DNA from 2 places in the Streptomyces sp. NPDC006294 genome. Region 2 is predicted to be linked to the other one. Evidence: riboswitches for the same ligand, from Rfam matches in the RefSeq annotation. Region 2 holds a riboswitch; the other holds the start of a gene.
What was found. A riboswitch is a leader RNA that binds a small molecule or an ion and turns the genes downstream of it on or off. The one in region 2 is predicted to bind S-adenosylmethionine.
Positions count from the first base shown of each region.

Region 1: another riboswitch for S-adenosylmethionine. It lies ahead of thrC (threonine synthase); the one in region 2 lies ahead of ACFYOP_RS08595 (aminotransferase class V-fold PLP-dependent enzyme).

Region 1 covers NZ_JBIAHV010000003.1:114,202-125,622, reverse strand. Annotated here, with positions in the region: gene ACFYOP_RS06080 (alanine/glycine:cation symporter family protein) at 1-838, opposite strand, end outside; gene groL (chaperonin GroEL) at 1,126-2,748, opposite strand; gene ACFYOP_RS06070 (cold-shock protein) at 3,070-3,273, opposite strand; gene ACFYOP_RS06065 (MoaD/ThiS family protein) at 3,683-3,958, opposite strand; gene thrC (threonine synthase) at 3,991-5,301, opposite strand; SAM riboswitch class I at 5,319-5,447, opposite strand; gene ACFYOP_RS06055 (glucosyl-3-phosphoglycerate synthase) at 5,630-6,598, shown strand; gene ACFYOP_RS06050 (hypothetical protein) at 6,637-6,912, shown strand; gene ACFYOP_RS06045 (trehalose-6-phosphate synthase) at 7,021-8,478, shown strand; gene otsB (trehalose-phosphatase) at 8,475-9,329, opposite strand; gene ACFYOP_RS06035 (DUF3263 domain-containing protein) at 9,395-9,676, opposite strand; gene ACFYOP_RS06030 (extracellular solute-binding protein) at 9,740-10,966, opposite strand; gene ACFYOP_RS06025 (sugar isomerase) at 11,258-11,421, shown strand, end outside.
Region 2 covers NZ_JBIAHV010000004.1:154,461-165,881, forward strand. Annotated here, with positions in the region: gene ACFYOP_RS08580 (Rieske 2Fe-2S domain-containing protein) at 1-1,002, shown strand, start outside; gene ACFYOP_RS08585 (cytochrome bc complex cytochrome b subunit) at 999-2,624, shown strand; gene trpD (anthranilate phosphoribosyltransferase) at 2,751-3,815, shown strand; SAM riboswitch class IV at 3,893-4,010, shown strand; gene ACFYOP_RS08595 (aminotransferase class V-fold PLP-dependent enzyme) at 4,202-5,626, shown strand; gene ACFYOP_RS08600 (Lrp/AsnC family transcriptional regulator) at 5,739-6,020, opposite strand; gene ACFYOP_RS08605 (rhomboid family intramembrane serine protease) at 6,017-6,748, opposite strand; gene ACFYOP_RS08610 (hypothetical protein) at 6,900-7,142, shown strand; gene ACFYOP_RS08615 (NYN domain-containing protein) at 7,180-8,544, shown strand; gene ACFYOP_RS08620 (NlpC/P60 family protein) at 8,879-9,904, shown strand; gene ACFYOP_RS08625 (NlpC/P60 family protein) at 10,142-11,176, shown strand.

The sequences.
Region 1 (11,421 bases), on a different contig from region 2:
AGCCCATGCCGGCCTCGTTGGAGAACATGCCGCGCCGCACGCCCTGCAGGATCGCCGTGCCGACCGCGCCGCCCGCGACCTCGCGGAAGCCGAACGCGCCGCCGACGATGTCGGCGATCATCCCGGGGACGGCGGTAATGTTGAAGAGGACGACCACGAGGCCGAGCAGCAGGTAGACGGTCGCCATCACCGGAATCAGGACCTTGGTGACCGCGGCGAGGCGCTTCACGCCGAAGAACACGGCCATCGCGAGCAGCACGGCCAGCACGACGCCGAGCACCGGGGCGAACCAGCCGGAGTCCGCGCCGCCGTCCAGAGAGCCCTTGACGGCCACGGTGATGGTGTTGGACTGCACCGCGGTGAGGACGAAGCCGAAGGTCAGCGTGATGAGCACGGCGAACAGGACACCGAGCCAGCGCTTCCCGAGCGCGCGCTCCATGTAGTACGCCGGGCCGCCGCGGTAGGTGCCGGGCTCGCTGCCGCGCGCCTTGTAGAGCTGGGCGAGGACGGACTCGACGAACGCGGAGGCGCCGCCGATGAGCGCCATCATCCACATCCAGAAGACCGCGCCGGGCCCGCCCATGGTGATGGCGGTGGCCACGCCGGCGATGTTGCCGGTGCCGATGCGGGCGGCGGCGGAGATGGTGAACGCCCCGAAGGGGGAGACGCCGTCGGCGGGCTTGTCCCTGAAGACACGGAACATGTCCGGGAGCATCCGGAGCTGGACCGCCCTGGAGCGGAAGGTGAACCAGAGGCCGGCCACGGCCACCAGGGGGATCAGCAGATAGGTCCAGAAGACATCATTGATGTCGACGATCCAGGTGTTGAGCGTGCTCATGATGTGGTGCGTCCCGGGTCTTTGTGAGTCGGGGCTCGGCTCGGGCCGCCGGCGTACGGGTCGCGTACGGCTGCTGCCCCAGGCCGCGGAAGCACTTCTTCCGTTCAAAGCTCTGGGAAGCTAACCAGGGCCCTGTCCCGCTGAAAAGACATTCCGGTCGTGCCGCATCTCACACTCTGTACCGGTTTCTCCGCATGAAACGCCCCGAGGAGAAAACGCCCGAGGGCGGCACCCCGTTCAGTGGGGTGCCGCCCTCGGTCAAGGACGGTTGATCGACCAGGGGCCGATCAGAAGTCCATGTCACCGCCCGGCATGCCGCCCGGAGCGGCCGCGGAGGCCTTCTCCGGCTTGTCGGCGATGACGGCCTCGGTGGTGAGGAACAGCGCCGCGATGGAGGCCGCGTTCTGCAGAGCGGAACGGGTCACCTTCGCGGGGTCGATGATGCCCTCGGCGATCATGTCGACGTACTCACCGGTGGCGGCGTTCAGGCCGTGGCCGACGGGCAGGTTGCGCACCTTCTCGACGATGACGCCACCCTCGAGACCACCGTTGACGGCGATCTGCTTGAGCGGGGCCTCCAGCGCGAGCTTCACGGCGTTGGCGCCGGTCGCCTCGTCACCCTGGAGCTCGAGCTTCTCGAAGACCGAGGAAGCCTGGAGCAGAGCCACGCCACCACCGGCGACGATGCCCTCCTCGACGGCCGCCTTCGCGTTGCGAACGGCGTCCTCGATGCGGTGCTTGCGCTCCTTGAGCTCGACCTCGGTCGCGGCGCCGGCCTTGATGACGGCCACGCCGCCGGCCAGCTTCGCCAGGCGCTCCTGGAGCTTCTCGCGGTCGTAGTCCGAGTCGCTGTTCTCGATCTCGGCACGGATCTGGTTGACGCGACCCTGGACCTGGTCGCTCTCACCGGCGCCGTCGACGATCGTGGTCTCGTCCTTGGTGATGACGACCTTGCGGGCGCGGCCCAGCAGGTCCAGGCCGGCGTTCTCGAGCTTGAGGCCGACCTCCTCGGAGATGACCGTGCCGCCCGTGAGGATGGCGATGTCGTTCAGCATGGCCTTGCGGCGGTCGCCGAAGCCCGGAGCCTTGACCGCGACGGACTTGAAGGTGCCGCGGATCTTGTTGACGACCAGGGTCGACAGGGCCTCGCCCTCGACGTCCTCGGCGATGATCAGCAGCGGCTTGCCGGACTGCATGACCTTCTCCAGCAGCGGAAGGAGGTCCTTCACGTTGCCGACCTTGGAGTTGACGATCAGGATGTACGGGTCGTCCAGGGACGCCTCCATACGCTCCATGTCGGTGGCGAAGTACGCCGAGATGTAGCCCTTGTCGAAGCGCATACCCTCGGTGAGCTCGAGCTCCAGACCGAAGGTCTGGGACTCCTCGACGGTGATGACGCCTTCCTTGCCGACCTTGTCCATCGCCTCGGCGATGAGCTCGCCGATCTGGACGTCGGCGGCGGAGATGGAGGCGGTGGAGGCGATCTGCTCCTTGGTCTCCACATCCTTGGCCTGCTCGAGCAGGGCGCCGGAGACGGCCTCGACGGCACGCTCGATGCCGCGCTTCAGGGCCATCGGGTTGGCGCCGGCCGCCACGTTGCGCAGGCCCTCGCGGACGAGCGCCTGGGCGAGGACGGTCGCGGTGGTCGTACCGTCACCGGCGACGTCGTCCGTCTTCTTGGCGACTTCCTTGACCAGCTCAGCGCCGATCTTCTCGTACGGGTCCTCGAGCTCGATCTCCTTGGCGATGGAAACACCATCGTTGGTGATCGTGGGGGCGCCCCACTTCTTCTCGAGGACGACGTTGCGACCCTTGGGGCCAAGGGTGACCTTGACGGCGTCGGCGAGCTGGTTCATCCCGCGCTCGAGACCGCGCCGTGCCTCCTCGTCGAACGCGATGATCTTGGCCATGTGAAGTGGTCCTCCCGGACTGGGGTGGATTGCTTCGGATCGCATCCGGCGCCCGCGACGGACGGCCTGCGCGCCATGTGGTTCCTTGCCCCACCCGGCTTGCGGACCTCACCGACTCGATCCAAGTTCTGTCACTCTCACCAGGAGAGTGCTAACGCAATGATTAGCACTCGACCCCCGAGAGTGCAAGCGCCTGTGGACAGCGCGGGCGTCGACGCGCGGGCGTCCGGACACGCGTGAGGGGCCCGCATCCCGGTGACCGGGAGGCGAGCCCCTCATGCGTGAGTGCGTCGGTGGCCGAACGCGCCTGGATCAGTTGGATCAGACGGCGAGCTTGACCATGTCAGCCTGCGGACCCTTCTGGCCCTGCGAGATCTCGAATTCGACTCGCTGACCTTCTTCAAGGGTGCGGTATCCGTCCATCTGGATCGCGCTGTAGTGGACGAAAACATCCGCACCACCGTCGACCGCGATGAAGCCGTACCCCTTCTCCGCGTTGAACCACTTGACGGTGCCCTGAGCCATGCCTAACTCCCCTATTACTGGCCCTTGCGCAGGACCGCACTTCGCGGACCCGGGTCATATCTCCACCCCAGCAGGAGGGGTGTGCGTCGGAACGCGTCGACCGCGGCTGAATGTATCTGCCCAACTGCCCTCTGCAACAGGTCAATCGGACGAGAAATCTGGGCAGGACCGAACGGCCGATCCATCCGATTCCATGGAATTCCGGGGCAAGTCGGGCCCGGCAAATGGCGCCTAAGTGGCAATTCGATCACGTACTTTGGCCGCATTCTTGCGGAACTCGGAGCATTCACGAGTAGCCGGCGGAGGGGGCTTCCCAGACTCTACCGCGCTCAACCATGCAGAATTGCCCCCTCCGCTTCTGGGGCGGAGAGGGCAATCAGGTAACTGCGGGTAATTCCCTGGGGAGAGATCAGCCGCCGGCGACCGCGGGGATGATCGACACGCCCGCGCCCTGCGGCGTGGCCGTCTCCAGACCCTGCTCGAACCGGACGTCGTCGTCGTTCACGTACACGTTGACGAACCGGCGCAGCTTGCCCTGGTCGTCCAGGACGCGGGCCGCGATACCGGTGTGGTTCTTCTCGAGGTCCGCGATGACCTCGGCGAGGGTCGCGCCCTCCGCGGTGACCTCGGCCTGGCCGCCCGTGTACGTACGGAGGATGGTGGGGATGCGGACGTTGACGCTCATGTGTGCAGCCTTCCTTGGGTCTCGGGCGGGTCTCAGCGGTCCAGGCCGGCGTCGCGGAACGCGTCCAGGCTCGGGCGGATGACGGCGGTCGCCTGCGAGGTCTCCGCGACCGCGTCGAGGGTCTTGAGGCCGTCGCCGGTGTTGAGCACGACGGTGGTGAGCGACGGGTCGAGGACGCCCGCCTCGATCAGCTTCTTGGCCACACCCACCGTCACGCCGCCCGCCGTCTCGGCGAAGATGCCCTCGGTACGGGCCAGCAGCTTGATCGCGTCGACGATCTGCTCGTCGGTCACGTCCTCCACCGCGCCGCCGGTGCGGCGGGCGATGTCCAGCACGTACGGGCCGTCGGCCGGGTTGCCGATGGCCAGCGACTTGGCGATGGTGTCCGGCTTCTGGGGACGCACCACGTCGTGCCCGGCCTTGAACGCGGCGGAGACCGGCGAGCAGCCCTCCGCCTGGGCGCCGAAGATCTTGTACGGCCTGTCCTCGACGAGACCGAGCTTGATCAGCTCCTGCAGCCCCTTGTCGATCTTCGTGAGCTGCGAGCCCGACGCGATCGGCACGACGAGCTGGTCCGGCAGCCGCCAGCCGAGCTGCTCGCAGATCTCGTACGCCAGGGTCTTGGAGCCCTCCGCGTAGTACGGGCGGAGATTGACGTTGACGAAGCCCCAGCCTTCGCCCAGCGGGTCGCCGATGAGCTCGGAGCAGAAGCGGTTCACGTCGTCGTAGTTGCCCTCGATGCCGACGAGTTCGCCGCCGTACACCGCGGCCATGACGACCTTGCCCTGCTCCAGGTCGTGCGGGATGAACACGCAGGAGCGCAGGCCGGCCCGCGCGGCGGCGGCGCCGACCGCGCCCGCGAGGTTGCCGGTGGAGGAGCAGGACAGGGTGGTGAAGCCGAAGGCGCGGGCGGCCTCGAGGGCCTGGGCGACGACGCGGTCCTTGAAGGAGTGCGTCGGGTTGCCCGAGTCGTCCTTGATGAACAGGCCGCCGGTGACACCCAGTTCACGGGCGAGGTTGTCGGCCTTGACGAGCTGGGTCCAGCCCGGGTTCAGGTTCGGCTTGTCGGCCACGTCGGCGGGGACGGGCAGCAGCGGGGCGTAGCGCCAGATGTTGGCCGGGCCGGCCTCGATCTGCTTCCGCAGCTCTTCGGGGCTGCCGCTCGGCAGGTCGTATGCGACTTCGAGCGGCCCGAAACACTCCGCACACGCGAAAATGGGGCCGAGTTCGAAACGCTGTCCGCATTCCCGGCACGCGAGGGCGGCGGCGGGGCCGAGGTCCACGGAGGTGGACGCGGTGGCGGAGGTGCTGGTGCTGGTGCTTGCGACGGTCTGCGCAGCCATGATGGCGAGGCCCTTTCTCCTCATCTTCCTCGTGACGCATTTCGCCACAAGACGGAATTGGCACCTTCCCCACCGTTGACCTCGCGGTCGGCGGGAGGGTTGCCGGGGCTTCAACGGGCCGTTCCCTCTGCCCCTCTGGATGAGCGGTATGGCTCCGGACGTGCGGTCCGGGCGTTTGTGTGCGTGGACCCCCCGAGATGCGAGGGTCGTTCGCGTTGTTCAAGACTGTAACCGAAGCCCCGGACGGTTGAGATAGTCGTCCGAACCGCGAGATGGATCACAGCCCCCTGTTCACCGCCTGTTCGCCGACTGCCGAGGGAGACCCGAAGTGCTCGATGAGGTGGCCCGCTGGCTGAGCCGGCGTTCCTGGTCCGCGTCCGACCGCTCCCTCGACCGGCTGATATCAGCCAAGGTCAGACGGGGTACGACGGTCAGCGTCGTCCTTCCCGCGCTGAACGAGGAGGCGACGGTCGGGGACATCGTCACGATCATCCGCCGCGAGCTGATGGAGAACGTCCCGCTCGTCGACGAGCTGGTCGTCGTCGACTCCGCGTCCACCGACCGCACGTCCGAGGTCGCCGCGGCCGCGGGGGCCCGGGTGGTCCACCGCGACGCGATCCTGCCCGGCCTGCCCGCCGTGGCCGGCAAGGGCGAGGTGCTGTGGCGGTCGCTCCTGGTGACCGGCGGCGACATCGTCTGCTTCTGCGACTCGGACCTGCGCGACTTCTCGCCGGACTTCGTCTCCGGCATCGTCGGGCCGCTGCTGACCGAGCCGGAGGTCCAGTTCGTCAAGGCGATGTACGACCGCCCCCTCGGCGGCGGCGCCGGGCCCGGCCCCGACGGCGCGCCCGCCCAGGGCGGACGGGTGACCGAGCTCGTGGCCCGGCCGCTGCTCAATCTGCACTGGCCGCAGCTGGCCGGCTTCGTCCAGCCGCTCGGCGGCGAGTACGCGGCGCGGCGCTCGCTGCTGGAGCGCCTCCCGTTCCCGGTCGGCTACGGCGTGGAGCTGGGCCTGCTGGTCGACTCGCTGAACCTGGTCGGCCTCGACGCGCTGGCCCAGGTCGACGTCGGCACCCGCAAGCACCGCCACCAGGACGGGCAGGCGCTCGGCAGGATGGCCGCGACGATCTACCGCACGGCGCAACTGCGGCTCTCCCGGCCGCACTTGGTCCGTCCGTCGATCACCCAGTTCGACCGGGTCGACAACGGCTTCGCACCGCGGACCTACCGGGTGGACACGGAGGAGCGGCCGCCGATGCTCGAGATCAGTGAGTACGCGGCGCGTCGCGCGGCATAAACGGGACCCGGCGGTCATTTTGCCTACATTTCCGATGTATGGGACTCATCGGATTTCTTGCTCCGGCGCGCGGCAGGCACCGCAGGCCCACGCCCTTGGCCGCGCACGACCGGCTGACCCGACTGCTCGGCGTACTCGCCGTCACGACCGCCGCGACCCTCGGCCCGGCGACCCCCGCGGCGGCGCGACAAGTGGAGATGGCCCGCACCGGCGCCACGACGGAGCAGCTCTGGCTCCTGGGCGGCATCGCCCTGAGCCTCACGGCCGCGGGCCTCGTCGCCCTCGCCGCCACCCGCGGCCGCCGGGACCCGTGACACGGCCGGGCGGGGGCCGCGCCGGCTCCCCCGGAGCCGCCGCGGCCCCTGCCCGGAACCGGACGTACGCACGTTTGAGCGGCAGCGGTACGGGCTAGGGTTCGGCACATGGTCTCCGACGCAGCCCAGATCCTCGTCGCGTCCAACCGCGGCCCAGTCTCGTACGCGCTGAACGAGGACGGAGAGCTCGACGCCCGCCGCGGCGGTGGAGGACTCGTCTCCGGCCTGTCGGCCATCGGCTCGAACGCCAGGTCGCTGTGGGTGTGCGCGGCCCTCGGCGACGGTGACCGCGAGGCCGTGCGGCGCGGGGTCGGCGAGCCGGGCGTGCGGATGCTGGACATCCCCGCGGCCGTCCACCACGACGCGTACAACGGCATCGCCAACTCGGTGCTCTGGTTCGTCCACCACATGCTCTACCAGACGCCCCTGGAGCCCGCTTTCGGCCAGGAGTTCCGGCGGCAGTGGGGCGCCTACCGGCTCTACAACCGGGCGTTCGCCGAGGCGCTCGCCGCGGAGGCGGCCGACGACGCGGTGGTGCTGGTGCAGGACTACCACCTGGCGCTGGTGCCGGGAATGCTCCGCGAACTCCGCCCGGATCTGCGGATCGGGCACTTCTCGCACACCCCGTGGGCTCCTCCCGAGTACTTCGCGATGCTCCCGGGCGACGTCGCCGAGGAGCTGATGCTCGGGATGCTCGGCGCGGACCGCCTCGGCTTCCTGACCAAGCGCTGGATGCGGGCCTTCCAGAACTGTGCCACCACCGTGCTGGCCCCGTACGACGGGACGTCGGTGTGGCCGAAGGACAACGAGCCGGCCTTCGAGTTCCGCATGGAGGGCCGCGGCCGCCACCGGACCCGGCTCGGGGTGCACGGGCTCGGGGCCGACGCCGGCTTCCTGCGTGAGCGTGCCGCGCGGCCCGACGTCGAGGAGCACCTGGCCGCCCTGCGGGAGCAGACGGGCGAGGGCCGGCAGACGATCGTCCGCGTCGACCGCACCGAACTGTCCAAGAACATCGTGCGCGGGCTGCTGGCCTTCCGGGAGCTGCTGGAGCAGCGCCCCGAGTGGCGCGAACGCGTCGTGCACATCGCGCTCGCCTACCCCTCCCGCCAGGACCTCGCGGTCTACCGCGAGTACACGTCCGAGGTCTCCCGCGTCGCCGACGAGATCAACGCCCAGTACGGCACGGACGGCTGGACGCCGGTCGTCGTCCATGTGAAGGACGACTTCGCCCGCTCGCTGGCCGCCTACCGGATGGCCGACGTGGTCCTGGTCAACCCGATCAGGGACGGGATGAACCTGGTCGCCAAGGAGGTCCCCGTCGTCACCGACCTCGGCTGCGCCCTGGTCCTGTCACGGGAGGCCGGCGCCCACGAGGAACTCGGCGACGACGCCCTCACCGTCAACCCGTACGACGTCAGCGGCACCGCGGCCGCGCTGCACGAGGCCCTGACGATGTCCGCGGACGAGCGTGCCGAGCGTTCCAAGCGCCTGGCGGCGGCAGCGACCGCGCTGCCGCCGCGGCAGTGGTTCCTCGACCAGCTGACTGCGCTGCGCGAGGACGGCTAGAGGCGCTGCGCCAGGGCCGCCAGGAAACCGGCCAGTTGCGCGGGGCCCGGGAGCAACAGGTCGGCGCGCTCCGCGAGTTCGGTGACCTCGCTGCCGCTGCACACCAGCAGGCCGGCCATCCCGTCGGAGCGGAGCTTGTCGACGGCTGCGTACGCGGCGAGGTCGCCGAGATCGTCCCCCGCGTACAGCACGGTCTCCGCGCCGGTCTCGCGTACGTACTCGGACAGGGCGACGCCCTTGTCCATGCCCGGCGGGCGCAGTTCGAGGACCAGGCGGCCCGGTTCCAGGACCAGGCCGTGCCGGGCGGCGAGCGCGGCCAGGGGGTCGCGCAGCGCGTCGAAGGCGGCCTGCGGGTCCGTGGCGCGGCGGGTGTGGACCGCGACGGCGCGGCCCTTCTCCTCGATCCAGGTGCCCTGCCAGGCGCCGATGCCGTCGAGGAAGCCCGGGAGTTCGGCGCGGGCCGCCGCGACCCCCGGGTCGGGGGCCGGCGCGCGGACGGAACCGGTGACGGCGTCCCAGCGTTCCGCGCCGTAGTGGCCGAGGACGACGAGGTGTTCCAGGCCCGGGACGCCGGCGAAGCCGCCGTAGCGGACGGCGACCCCGGCCGGGCGGCCGGTGAGCACCGCGACCGAGGCGACCTTCGGCGCCAGCGCGGCGAGCGCGGGGACGGCGCGCTCATGGGCGCGCGCCTGCTCGGGGTCGGGCACGATCTCGGCGAGCGTGCCGTCGAAGTCGAGGGCGATCACGGCTCTGCCGGGCCGTTCGAGGAGTGCGGCGAGGCCGTCCCGGCCGGCGGCGGTGGACGGCGTCGGCAGGGAGTCTGCTGCTTCTGCGTACGGGGAGCTGCCCATGCCTCCGACCCTAGCGCCCCTCCCGGCAGGCTTTGCCCGTCGCGCGAACATTGCCGGTCACGCCGCTAGCGGCGACTTCTCCTCGCGTCCCGCACCCGGCGAAGCCGGTTGACCGTGACCGGATCGTGGGCGAGGGCGCGCGGGTCGTCGAGGAGGGCGTTGAGCAGCTGGTAGTAGCGGACGGGGGAGATGTCGAGCTGCTCCCTGATCGCCCGCTCCTTGGCGCCGGGTCCGCGCCAGGACCGCCGCTCCATGGCCAGAACGGCGCGGTCGCGCGCGGACAGCTCCCGGCCGCCGGCCGGCCGGTCGTCCGTCGCCGGGTCGTCGGGTCCCTGGTCCTCGGTCATACGATCCAACATATCGGCGCCTTCTGACGTTCGACCGCCCCCTGTGGACAACGCAGGCGGCGCCTACTCCGCGGCCTCGGCCGCCCTGGCGTCCTGGGAGATCCGGGTCAGTGTGCGGGCGGGGCTGCCGCCCGGCCCCACGGCCTCGCCGATGTTCTTCTTGATGTCCTCGCTGGCCGCGGCCCACGAGGTCTTGCCCACCGGCGGCAGCACGGAGCCGGGCAGCACCTCCAGGAACTCCTTGAGGTCCGCGTGCTCCGCGTCGTCCCTCATCGCCTCCTGGGCGGAGACCGTCACCGGAAGCAGGTCGTTCTGGCCGGCGAACTCCAGGACGTTCCGGTCGGTGAAGAGGTAGTCCAGGAACGTGCCGATCTCCTTGCGGTGGCCGTTCTGCTCGAAGCCCATGATCCAGTCGGCGACGCCCATCGACGCCTCGGCCGGACCCTCCCGGCCGGGCAGCGCCACCGTGCCGACGTCGATGCCGGCCTTCTCCGCGGCCTGGAGCAGCGACGGGTGGCCGTTGACCATGCCGACCTCGCCGCGGGTGAAGGCGGCGAAGGCGTCCTTGCGGTTGAGCTTCGCGGGGGAGACCGGGCCGGTGAGCTCAGCGCCGACCAGGTTCTCCTTCAGCCACTCGAAGGTCTCGATGTTCTGCGGGGAGTCGATGGCGTATCTGCCCAGCTCGTCGGTGTAGCCGCCACCGCCGCTGAGCAGCCACATCATCGTCTCCGCCTGGGCCTCCTCCGGACCGAGCGGCAGGGCGAAGGGGTACTTGACGCCGGTGTTCAGCTTGAGCAGCTCCGCGTCGCTCTTCAGCTCCTCCCAGGTCTTGGGGGCGCCGGTGATCCCGGCGTCCTTGAAGAGCTCCTTGTTGTAGAAGAGCAGCCGGGTGGAGGCGACGAACGGCAGGCCGTACAGGGTGCGCTTCATCTCGCCCGCGTCGGTGAGCGGGGGAAGGAAGTTGGACTGGACGGGTATGGAGAGCATCTGGTCGGCGGAGTACAGCTTGCCCGCCGCCGCGTAGTCGGCGTACGCGCCGATCTGGGCGATGTCGGGGGCCTTTCCGGCCTTGACCATCTCGGCGACCTTGCGGTCCACGTCGTTCCACGACTCGATCTGGACGTCGACGTCGATGCCGGGGTTGTCGGCCTCGAACGCGGCCGTCAGGTCGGCCCAGTACTTCTTGCTGCTCTGGCCACCGGCGACGTCGTAGTCCGCGGCGACCAGCTTGAGGGTGACGCCGTCACCGGAACCGCCGGAGGTGCCGCAGCCCGCCAGCGAGACCGTCATTCCGATTGCGGCGACTGCCGCGGTCAGACCCAAGAAGCGCCGCTGCACAGCTCTTCCCCACCCTCTGCTGCTCGTTTTGTCCGTTTGTTCGCAGTCGGTCCCCCGCGACGTCCTGTGAGATGAGGAGCGATCCTCCCCTATCCGGACCATAAGGTCTACACCACTGCGGTCTCACTTTCACAACGCACGCGACTGCGGTACGGGGCCGGCGCGGGGCGCCGTTGCCGCCGCGACACGACGGCTGCTATGCACGTCGGGTCATGACCGCCGCCCCCCGAGGAGCCTCGCCGCATGTCGCGTACCGCAGCAGAGATAGCCACGCAGCCCGCCTGCTGGCGCCGGGCGGCCGAGGCCGCCGAGGGGTTCGAGGGCCTGCCGGGGCAGGGTGAGCGGGTCGCCGTGACCGGCTGCGGGACGTCGTGGTGCATGGCGCTCGCGTACGCGGCGCTGCGGGA
Region 2 (11,421 bases):
ACCACAGCCGTCGCCTCGCGCCCGGACGATCCGTTCGCCGACCCGGGACTGCCGGCCCACAAGCCGCGCATCCAGGATCTCGACGAACGGGCCGCCAAGCGCTCCGAGCGCACCGTGGCCTTCCTGTTCACCCTGTCGATGCTCTCGACGGTCGGCTTCATCGCCGCCTTCGTGATCTTCCCGGTGGACAAGATCGTCTACATCTGGCCGTTCGGGCACATCAGCGCGCTGAACTTCTCGCTGGGCCTGACGCTGGGCCTCGCGCTGTTCTGCATCGGCGCCGGCGCCGTCCACTGGGCGCGCACCCTGATGTCCGACGTGGAGGTCGCCGACGACCGGCACGCGATCGAGGCCCCGCCCGAGGTCAAGGCCAAGGTCATGGCCGACTTCGCGGACGGAGCCAGGGAGTCCGCGATCGGTCGGCGCAAGCTGATCCGCAACACCATGTTCGGCGCGCTGGCCATGGTGCCGCTCTCCGGTGTGGTGCTGCTGCGCGAGCTCGGTCCGATGCCGGAGAACAAGCTCCGCACCACCCTGTGGGCCAGGGGCAAGCAGCTCATCAACATGAACACCAATGAGCCGCTGCGTCCCGAGGACGTCGCTGTGGGTTCGCTGACCTTCGTCATGCCCGAGGGCCTGAAGGAGGACGACCACAACTTCAACACGGAGATCGCCAAGGCGGCCGTGATGATCGTCCGGCTCCAGCCGGAGGACATCAAGGACCAGCGCGAGCTCGAGTGGTCCCACGAGGGCATCGTGGCCTACTCGAAGATCTGTACCCACGTCGGCTGCCCGATCAGCCTGTACGAGCAGCAGACGCACCACGTCCTCTGCCCGTGCCACCAGTCCACCTTCGACCTCTCCGACGGCGCCCGCGTCATCTTCGGTCCGGCCGGTCACGCGCTTCCGCAGCTGCGGATCGGTGTGAACGCGGAGGGCAATCTCGAGGCGCTCGGCGACTTCGAAGAGCCCGTCGGTCCGTCCTTCTGGGAGCGCGGATGAGCACCATCGACGAAAACAAGCGGAAGGCGCCCGCCGGTGAGCGGGTCGCCGACTGGGCGGACGGCCGGCTCGGGATCTACTCGTTGGCCAAGGCCAACATGCGGAAGATCTTCCCGGACCACTGGTCCTTCATGCTGGGCGAGATCGCGCTCTACAGCTTCATCATCATCATCCTCACGGGTGTGTATCTGACGCTGTTCTTCCACCCGAGCATGAACGAGATCGAGTACCACGGCTCGTACGTGCCGATGCAGGGCATCCGCATGACCGAGGCGTACGCCTCGACGCTGGACATCAGCTTCGACGTCCGCGGTGGTCTGCTCATCCGGCAGATCCACCACTGGGCCGCGCTGATCTTCCTCGCGGCGATGTTCGTGCACATGATGCGCGTGTTCTTCACCGGCGCGTTCCGCAAGCCGCGTGAGCTCAACTGGCTGTTCGGCTTCCTGCTGTTCGTCCTGGGCATGTTCACCGGCTTCACCGGTTACTCGCTCCCGGACGACCTGCTCTCCGGCACCGGTGTCCGCTTCACGCAGGGCGCGATCCTGGCGACCCCGGTCGTCGGCACGTACATCTCGATGTTCCTGTTCGGCGGCGAGTTCCCCGGCCACGACATGGTGGCGCGGTTCTACTCGATCCACATCCTGCTGCTGCCCGGGATCATGCTCGGCCTCGTGGTGGCGCACCTGATCCTGGTCTTCTACCACAAGCACACGCAGTTCGCGGGCCCCGGCCGGACGAACAAGAACGTCGTCGGCATGCCGCTGCTGCCGGTGTACATGGCCAAGGCCGGAGGCTTCTTCTTCCTGGTCTTCGGTGTCATCGCGATGATCTCGGCGATGTTCACGATCAACCCGGTGTGGGCGCTCGGCCCGTACCGGCCGGACATGGTCTCGACCGGCGCGCAGCCCGACTGGTACATGGGCTTCGCGGAGGGTCTGGTCCGTGTGATGCCGGGCTGGGAGATCAACCTGTGGGGCCACACCCTGGCCCTGGGCGTGTTCATCCCGCTGGTCGTCTTCGGTCTGATGCTCGGGGCGCTCGCGCTGTACCCGTTCATCGAGTCGTGGATCACCGGAGACAAGCGCGAGCACCACATCCTGGACCGTCCGCGCAACGCTCCGACGCGTACCGCGCTGGGCGTCGCCTGGGTGACCGCGTACGTGATCATGCTGCTGGGTGGCGGCAACGACATCTTCGCGACGCACTTCAACCTGTCGATCAACGCGATCACCTGGTTCGTGCGCATCACGTACTTCGTCGGACCGGTTCTCGCGTTCGTCATCACCAAGCGGATCTGCCTGGGTCTGCAGCGGCGCGACAAGGACAAGGTGCTGCACGGACGCGAGTCCGGCCTCATCAAGCGCCTGCCGCACGGTGAGTTCGTCGAGGTCCACGAGCCGCTGGCGCAGGCCGACCTGCACACGCTGACCGCGCACGAGCAGTACAAGCCCGCCGAGATCGGCCCGACGGCCGACGAGAACGGCGTGCGCCGCAAGGTCAAGCGCACCGAGAAGCTGCGCGCCAAGCTCAGCAAGGGTTACTACGGCGAGGCGAACCAGATTCCCAAGCCGACGACCGAGGAGTACCAGGAGATCACCAGCGGCCACGGCCACCACTGATCCCCGACCGACACGTCGCCACAGCGCGGGGCCCCGTCCACTCGATGGACGGGGCCCTTCGCCGTGTCCGCCGCCTGGATAGGGTGGAGCCATCCCCTATCGGCTTGTGGACCCCAGGAGCGGACCATGAACGTTGTGACCCCGGGCGGCGGCGACAGCGTGGCGGCACACTCCTGGCCCAGCGTGCTGAACGCCCTCCTCGACAACCGTGACCAGAGCGCCGACGCCACCGCGTGGGCCATGGACCGGATCCTCAGCGGAGAGGCCACCGACGCCCAGATCGCCGGCTTCGCGGTGGCCCTGCGCGCCAAGGGCGAGACCGTCGAGGAGATCTCCGGTCTGGTGCGGACGATGTACGAGCACGCCAATCTGATCGAGGTGCCCGGCGGATGCGTCGACATCGTCGGCACCGGCGGCGACGGGGCGAAGACCGTCAACATCTCCACCATGTCCGCGATCGTCGTCGCCGGCACGGGCGCCAAGGTCGTCAAGCACGGCAACCGCGCCGCGTCCTCGGCGAGCGGCGCGTCCGACGTCCTGGAAAAGCTCGGCGTCAATCTGGAGCTGACCCCGCAGCGGGTCGCGGAGGTGGCCGAGCAGGCGGGCATCACCTTCTGCTTCGCGGTGAAGTTCCACCCGGCGCTGCGGCACGTCGCCGCCGCCCGCAAGGAGCTCGGCATCCGCACCACGTTCAACTTCCTCGGCCCGCTCACCAATCCGGCACGGGTGGGGGCCCAGGCCACCGGCGTGGCCGACGCCAGGATGGCGCCGATCATGGCCGGAGTGCTGGCGGAGCGCGGCTCGTCCGCGCTGGTCTTCCGCGGTGACGACGGCCTCGACGAGCTCACCACGACGGCCACCTCCCGGGTGTGGGTCGTGCGCGACGGCGCGGTGCGCGAGGAGGCCTTCGACCCGCGGGACATCGGCATCGACCTGGTCCCCGTCGAGGCGCTGCGCGGCGCGGACGCCTCGTACAACGCGGACGTGGCGCGCCGGCTGCTGGCCGGCGAGACCGGGCCCGTGCGGGACGCGGTGCTCCTCAACTCGGCGGCGGCGCTGGCCGCGCTGGAGCCGACGGACGGCACGCTGAACGAGCAGCTGGCGGCCGGGATGGCGCGGGCCGCCCGGTCGGTCGACTCCGGGGACGCCAGGGCGGCGCTGGAGCGCTGGGTGGCGGCCAGCAACGCCTAACGGTTCCGGAAGGGAGCGGTCCGTAGTGCGGACCGCTCCCTTGCGCTGTGGGCGACGTGTGGCAGGATGCGTCCCAAGGTCATGAGTGACAGCGATTACGGCCCCGGCCCGCTGTCCGGCAACCCTCCGTCCGTGGCGGGGTGCCCCGGGTGAAGACCAGGCCGCAGGCAGCGAGGTCTGTGGCAAGCGCGGACCCCCGCGGCGTCGTCGAACGCCGTGTCCCTGGGGTCCTGGTCCTCAAGGGAGCAGTCTCGTGAGCAAGCGAATGCGATAGGGCGTCTCAGCCCCTTCTTCATCACCCTCCGTACGGCGCCGCCGTGCGTCGAGGCACACCCGTATCCGGGTCCCTGAAGCCGATTCGCCGCATCCTGCTGGGAGATACCGCCATGTCCGCGTACCCGAACACCGCCGAGACCGCTGTCGCCGACACCGAGACCGCCGCCGACCCGTCCTTTTGTGCCCCGCTGCCGGTTCTCGGCCGGGACGTCACCGTCCCGCTCGTCACCGGCGGCGAAGTCACCTACGCGGCCCTCGACTACGCGGCCAGCGCCCCGGCGCTCCAGCGTGTCTGGGACGACGTCGCCGCGTACGCCCCCTACTACGGCAGCGTGCACCGCGGCGCCGGATACCTCTCGCAGCTCTCCACCGACCTGTTCGAGAACAGCCGGGTCCAGGTGCACGAGTTCCTCGGCTGCCGCGCGGACGACCAGGTCGTCTTCACCCGCTCCACCACCGACTCGCTGAGTCTGCTCGCCACCGCGCTCCCGGCCGGGTGCGAGGTGTTCGTCTTCGAGACCGAGCACCACGCCTCGCTGCTGCCGTGGCGGCACGCCCGCGTGACGTATCTCGACGCGCCGCGTACGCACGGCGAGGCCGTCCGCACGCTGGAGCACGCACTCGCCGGACGCGACCCGCACGGGCCCGCGCTGGTCTGCGTCACCGGCGCGTCGAACGTCACCGGTGAGCTGTGGCCGGTGCGGGAACTGGCGGCCGCGGCCCACGCCCACGGCGCCCGGATCGTCCTCGACGCCGCCCAACTGGCGCCCCACCACCCGGTGTCGGTCCAGGAGCTGGACGTCGACTGGGTCGCCTTCTCCGGGCACAAGCTGTACGCCCCGTTCGGTTCCGGTGTGCTCGCCGGGCGGTGGGACTGGCTGCGGGAGGCGGAGCCGTACCTCGCGGGCGGCGGCGCCTCGCGCTCGGTGGCGCGGCGGGCCGACGGCGGGGTGGACGTCGAGTGGCACACGAGCGCCGCGCGGCACGAGGCCGGTTCCCCGAACGTGATCGGCGTCTACTCGATCGCCGCCGCCTGCAAGGCGCTCACCGAGGCCGGGTTCGACGCCCTGGTCGCCCGCGAGCAGCGCCTGATCGCGCAGGTCCGGGCAGGACTCGCCGAGGTGCCCGAGGTCAGGGTGCTGTCGCTGTTCGGCGACGACTCCCCCTCGCGTTCCGCTGGGGGGACCCCCACGAGGGTCGGCGTCCTCTCCTTCGTCGTGGCGGGCTGGAACAGCTCGCACTTCGCCGCCGCGCTGTCCGCCGAGTACGGCATCGGCGTACGGGACGGGCTGTTCTGCGCCCACCCGCTGGTGCGCACCCTGCTGGGCGGCGACCCGCAGGACGTCGGCGAGTGCGGCGCGCCGGAGGCGGGGCCGGGGGAGAGGTCCCGGGGCGCCATCCGCGTCAGCTTCGGCGCCGGCACGCCCGACGAGCACGTGGAGCGGTTCGTACGCGCCGTGAGGGAGCTGGTCCGCGACGGCGCGCAGTGGAAGTACCGCACCGAGGACGGGCGCTGCGTGCCCGACCGCGGCTGACCGGGGCCGCGAGACGGGACGAGGGGGTGTTCATCTTCGCACCGTCGCCCGGGGCACTCTTCGAACCCGTGTCCGCCGCGCACCCCGTGCGCGGCGGGCGCAGGGCTCCGGGCTACGCGTCCAGGCCGATGGCGAACGCGGCCTCGAGGTCGTGCTGGGAGTAGGTGCGGAAGGCGACATGGGTGTCGGTGCCCTCGACGCCGGGGATCTTGCTGATGCGGCCCGGGATCACGTCCGCCAGGTCGTCGTGGCGGGCGACGCGCACCATGGCGATCAGGTCGTAGGTGCCGGTGACGGAGAAGACCTCGCTGACGCTGTCCAGCGCCGCGATGGACTCGGCGATCTCGGGGATACGGTCCACGCTGGTCTTGATGAGCACGATCGCGGTGATCATGGCTGGCTTTCTCCCTCGGTCGCTGAAGATGCGTTCACTCTAGTCCCACGCCCGTAGCGGCCCCACGCGTAGACGAAGCCCACCCCGAACCCCACCAGATGCGCCAGGTAGGCCACGCCCGGCCCGCTGCCCGCGCCCCTGGCGGCCAGCCACTGCAGCACGAACCAGAAGATCAGCACCGCCCAGGCGGGGAAGCGCAGCGGCAGGAAGAAGAGGAAGGGGAACAGACTGGTGACCCGGGCCCTCGGGAAGAGGAAGAGGAACGCCCCCAGCACGGCGGAGATCGCCCCGGACGCGCCCACCAGGGTCTGGGCGGAGTCGGCGTTGACCGCCGCGTAGACCAGCAGCGCGAGATAGCCGGCGCACAGGTAGAACAGCAGGAAATGCATCTGCCCCATCCGTTCCTCCGCCATCGCGCCGAAGACGAAGAGGAAGAGCATGTTCCCCAGCAGGTGCAGCCAGCTGCCGTGCACGAACAGCGCGGTGAGCGGAGTGAGCAGGGCGCCCGGGGAGCCGGCCATCAGCTCGGCGGGGATCACGCCCCAGCGTTCGAAGTACGCCGCCTGAGCCGCGAGCAGCCGGTCGCCGGCGCCGTACGAGGGGTTCAGACCCGAGATCGGGCTGATGACGAAGATCGCACAGCACAGCGCGATCAGGCCGTACGTCACCGCGGGTCCCGCCGCCGCGTTCCTTACCGCATCCCGGGCCGTGCCCCACCGACTGATCATGGACAGAGCATGGCGTAGCGGGACCGAACGGTACAGAGCGCCTCGCCGCGACATCGGGTACCTGCGAGGCCGTAGGGTTACAGGCAGTACATCCGCAGTTCGACGGCGCACCGCGGTACCCGCACTCGGCACAAGACATGAGGACGGCACGATGACGACGGTTCCCTCGCCGACCGCTGACACCAGGTGGCGCTGCACGCTCTGCGGCAATCTGACCCGCTTCGACGTCACCCGCTCCTCCAAGGTCGTCGAGTACGTCCATCTGGACCTGGCGGGAGAGCCGAAGGTGGAGGAGCGCGAGGTGGTCAGTGAGACCATCGAGTCGGTCCGCTGCCGGTGGTGCAACGCGGTGGACCAGATCGAGCTGGTGGACAGGCCGGGCGCCGGTTCCTGAAGGAACGGCCCGCACGGGTGGTAGGGGTGAACGGATCGTGGAGCAGCCTGACAACGGCGGCGAGCCGGCCGGTGCGGCCGGTGACGCCGCCGAGGCGCTCGACCGCCCGCTGCCGGAAGGGGTACGGCGACGGGTCGTCGCCCTCGTCTCCGACGCGTTCGGCGGCCTGACGGTAGCCGAACTCCCCGCCCAGCTGCGCCAGTACGCCCGGTTCACCCCGACCCGGCGCGCCAAGTTCGCCGGGAACGCGATGGCCGCCGCGCTGGAGGGGGACTCCCTCTTCCGCCAGCGCATCGGCGAACGGCTCGGCAAGGCGCAGCCCGAGCTGGCCAAGGCCCTCGAGTCCGGATCGCCGCCCGCCGCCGCGGACCCCGTGGACGTCGCGGCGGCCGCCTATGTGCTGCGCCCCCCGGGGTGGGTCAAGATGGTCGCCGCCGCGGGCGAGGAGGTGCAGCGGGCCGACGCCGAGCGGGCCGACGAGGCCGGCCGGCGCGAGCTGGACCGGCTCCGTGAGGAACTGACCGAGGCCCGTGGCCAGATCAGATCGGAGACCGAGCGGCTGCGGGCCGAGCTGGACGGCGCCCGCAGGGAGGGCGAGGCGCTCCACCGCAAGCTGCGCAGCGCCCAGGCCGACGTGAAGCGCGGCGAGGCGGCCCTGCGCCGCAAGGAAGTGGAGCTCGACGCCGTCCGCGCGCAGGCCGCGGCCCAGGTGTCTGCCGCGGAGAGCGAGACGCGGCGGCTCAAGGCGCGGCTGGCGGAGGCCGAGGCGGCGGTGGAGGCGGGCCGCAGGGCCGCCCGCGAGGGCCGCTCCGTCGAGGACATGCGGCTGCGCCTTTTGTTGGACACGGTGCTCGACGCGGCCCAGGGGCTGCGCCGCGAGCTGGCCCTGCCGCCCGCGGGCCTGCACCCGGCCGACATGGTGGACGCCGTGGAGCCGGGGCGCATGTCGCCGAAGGACATCGCGGCGCGGGCGCTCTCCGAGACGGACCCGGCACTGCTCGACCAGCTGCTGGCGCTGCCGCAGGCGCATCTGGTCGTCGACGGCTACAACGTCACCAAGACCGGCTATCCCACGATGCCGCTGGAGAAGCAGCGGCTGCGGCTGCTGGGCGGCCTGTCGATGCTCGCCGCCCGCACCGGGGCCGAGGTCACCTGTGTGTTCGACGGGGCCGAACTGGCCGCGCCGGTACTGCTGGCGCCGCCGCGCGGTGTGCGGGTGCTGTTCTCCAAGCCGGGCGTGACCGCGGACGAACTGATCCGCCAGCTGGTGCGGGCCGAACCGCCCGGCCGGCCCGTGGTGGTCGTCTCCACCGACCGGGAGGTCGCCGACGGCGTCGCGAAGGCGGGCGCCAGGCCGGTCGCGTCCGCTTTGCTGCTGAAGCGGCTTTCGCGCGCCTCGTGACCCCGTCGTAACTCCCGCGGCATATGCCCGATTTGGTAACACCCCAGGTGGGACGTTGTGTCAAGTGTCCATTACTACGGGTGTGATGAGAGTAAAGAATGGTGTTCAGGGGTAAGTATTTTCCGATGGGGATTTGAACTGATCACAAGAAGGTCACTAAGGTCAGGCCTCGAACCTTCGCGCGGTTGATCGCCCATCCGGGGTGACAGCGAAGGAACCGCCGAGTTCGTACAGTTCGACCCTATTTCCCCCGGGGACCCGACGTACGGACGCCGGGGACGCGCCATCCCCCCACTGCCCGGTAGGCGGCTCGAGGAAGAAGGAGCTCGCCTTCGTGGCGTCCCACCGTCGTCCCAAGCAGCCGAGCCGCACCCGTGTGACCGTGCTCACCGCGACCGCCGCAGCGGCCGTGGCCCTGACCTCCCAGACCGCCCAGGCCGACCCGAAGCCGAGCAAGAGCGAGGTCAAGGAGAAGGTCGACAAGCTCTACGAAGAGGCGGAGAAGGCCACCGAGAAGTACAACGGGGCCAAGGAGCAGCAGGAGAAGCTCGACGACCAGATCGACGCGCTTCAGGACAAGGTCGCCCGTGGACAGGACGAGCTCAACACCCTGCGGGACAGCCTGGGTTCGGTCGCGAGCGCGCAGTACCGCACCGGAGGCATAGACCCCTCCGTCCAGCTCTTCCTCTCCGGTGACCCGGACACCTACCTCGACAAGGCCTCCGCGCTGGACCAGCTCGGCGCCAAGCAGACCGAGGCCATCCAGGAGATCCAGTCCAAGCAGCGCACCCTCGCGCAGCAGCGCCAGGAGGCCCAGAGCAAGCTCGGCGACCTCGCGGAGACGCGCAAGACGCTCGGCGAGAAGAAGAAGGAGGTCCAGGGCAAGCTCGCGGAGGCGCGCCAGCTCCTGAACTCCCTCACCGCCGCGGAGCGCGCCGCGCTCGCCGCCGAGGAGAGCCGCGCCAACCGCGCCAGCGCCCGTACGGACCTCGGCCCGGCCGTGCCCGCCTCGCAGCGCGCGTCCGCCGCGTTCGCCGCCGCGCAGTCGCAGATCGGCAAGCCGTACGTCTTCGGCGCCTCCGGCCCGAACTCCTACGACTGCTCCGGCCTCACCTCCTGGGCCTTCGCCCAGGCCGGCGTCTCCATCCCGCGCACCTCGCAGGCGCAGGCCAACGCCGGCACCCGCATCTACTCGCAGAGCCAGCTCAAGCAGGGCGACCTGGTCCTCTTCTACGGCGACCTGCACCACGTCGGCTTCTACGCCGGCAACGGCCAGGTGCTGCACGCCCCGCGCAGCGGCACCGTCGTGCGCTACGAGTCGATCAACAACATGCCCTTCCAGTTCGGCGTGCGTATCTGACGCGCGGTCGGGCCGGGAGGCCGGGCGGATCGTTCGGCGGGGTTCCACACCCGCCCGAACGGGGGAATTCGTCCCTTCCGTACTGACGTGACGCCCCGCCGGTGACCTGTGGTCTCCGGCGGGGCGTCAGTTTGTATGCCCGGTCGGGTCTTTGGTCACCGGGTGTTCACCCGGCTACTCTCTGCCGCGCACCGAACCCCCGGTTTCCCGGAAGTCCTGCGGAAGGGAGCGCGGCACGTGGTTTCCCACCGCCGAACCTCACAACCCGGTCTCACCCGAAGTGCCCGCGGCACCGTCCTGACCGCCGCGGCGGCGACGGCCGCCGCCGCCCTCGGAGCCGGCGCCGCACCGGCCGGCGCAGAGCCGGGCACCGGCCCGGAGGCGACCCGGGCCACGGTCGACCGGCTCTACGAGGAGGCCGAGCGGGCCACGGAGCGGTTCAACGAGGCCGGTGAACGCGTCGAGCACCTCGAGGACGAAGTGGCCCGCGCGCAGGACCGGGCCGCCCGCAGCCAGGAACGCATCAACCGGATGCGCGGAGTGCTCGGTTCGGTGGCCGGCGCGCAGTACCGCTCCGGCGGCGTGGACCCGGCGCTCGCCCTGCTGCTCTCCCAGGACCCCGACGGCTACCTCGAGGCAGCGGCCACGCTGGACCGCGTCGGCGAACGCCACTCCGCCGCGCTGAACGACCTCCACCGCGAGCGGCGCCGGCTCGGCCAGGAACGCGCGGAGGCCTCACGCGACCTCGCCGAACTGGAACGCAGCCGTCGGGCCGTGGCCGGTCACAAGCGCACCGTCGAGCGCAAGCTCGGCGAGGCCCGCCGGCTGCTGAACGCCCTGTCGGCCGGGGAGCGCGACCCGTACGCCCGCTCCTCACGCTCCGGCCGCGACGCCCTCCCCGACCTGTCCGCCCTCGCGGCCGCCTCCCCGCACGCGGCGGCCGCGACGATGGCGGCGCGCGGCGTCGTCGGCCGCCCCTACGTCTGGGGCGCCGGCGGTCCCTCCGGCTTCGACTGCTCCGGCCTCGTCCAGTGGTCCTACGCCCAGGCGGGCGTCGCCCTCCCGCGCACCTCCCAGGCCCAGGCGAACGCGGGCCGCCGCGTGCCGCTGTCCCAGGCCCGGCCGGGGGACATCGTGACGTACCGCGGCGACGCGAGCCATGTGGGCATGTACGTGGGCAACGGGCAGGTCGTGCATGCGCCGTATCCGGGGGCGTCGGTGCGGTACGACCCGGTGGGGATGATGCCGGTGCATGCGGTGACGCGGGTGTAGGAGGCGGCCGCGGGTGCGTGGCGCCTGCGGCGGGCGTCGTCCCCGCCCCTTCCCGAACCGGGGGCTCTCCCCCCTACGCCTGGCGGCGTGGGAGGTGCCCCCACCCACGGCCGCCAGGCCGTAGGGGGAGTTCGAGGCCACCGTGCGAAGCGCGGTACCGGGCCTGGGCGAAGCCCGGCCCGCCCGCCCCGAGGGCGGTACGGGGTCCGGGGCCTGCCCCGCCACGCCGCGGAGCCGCACATCGG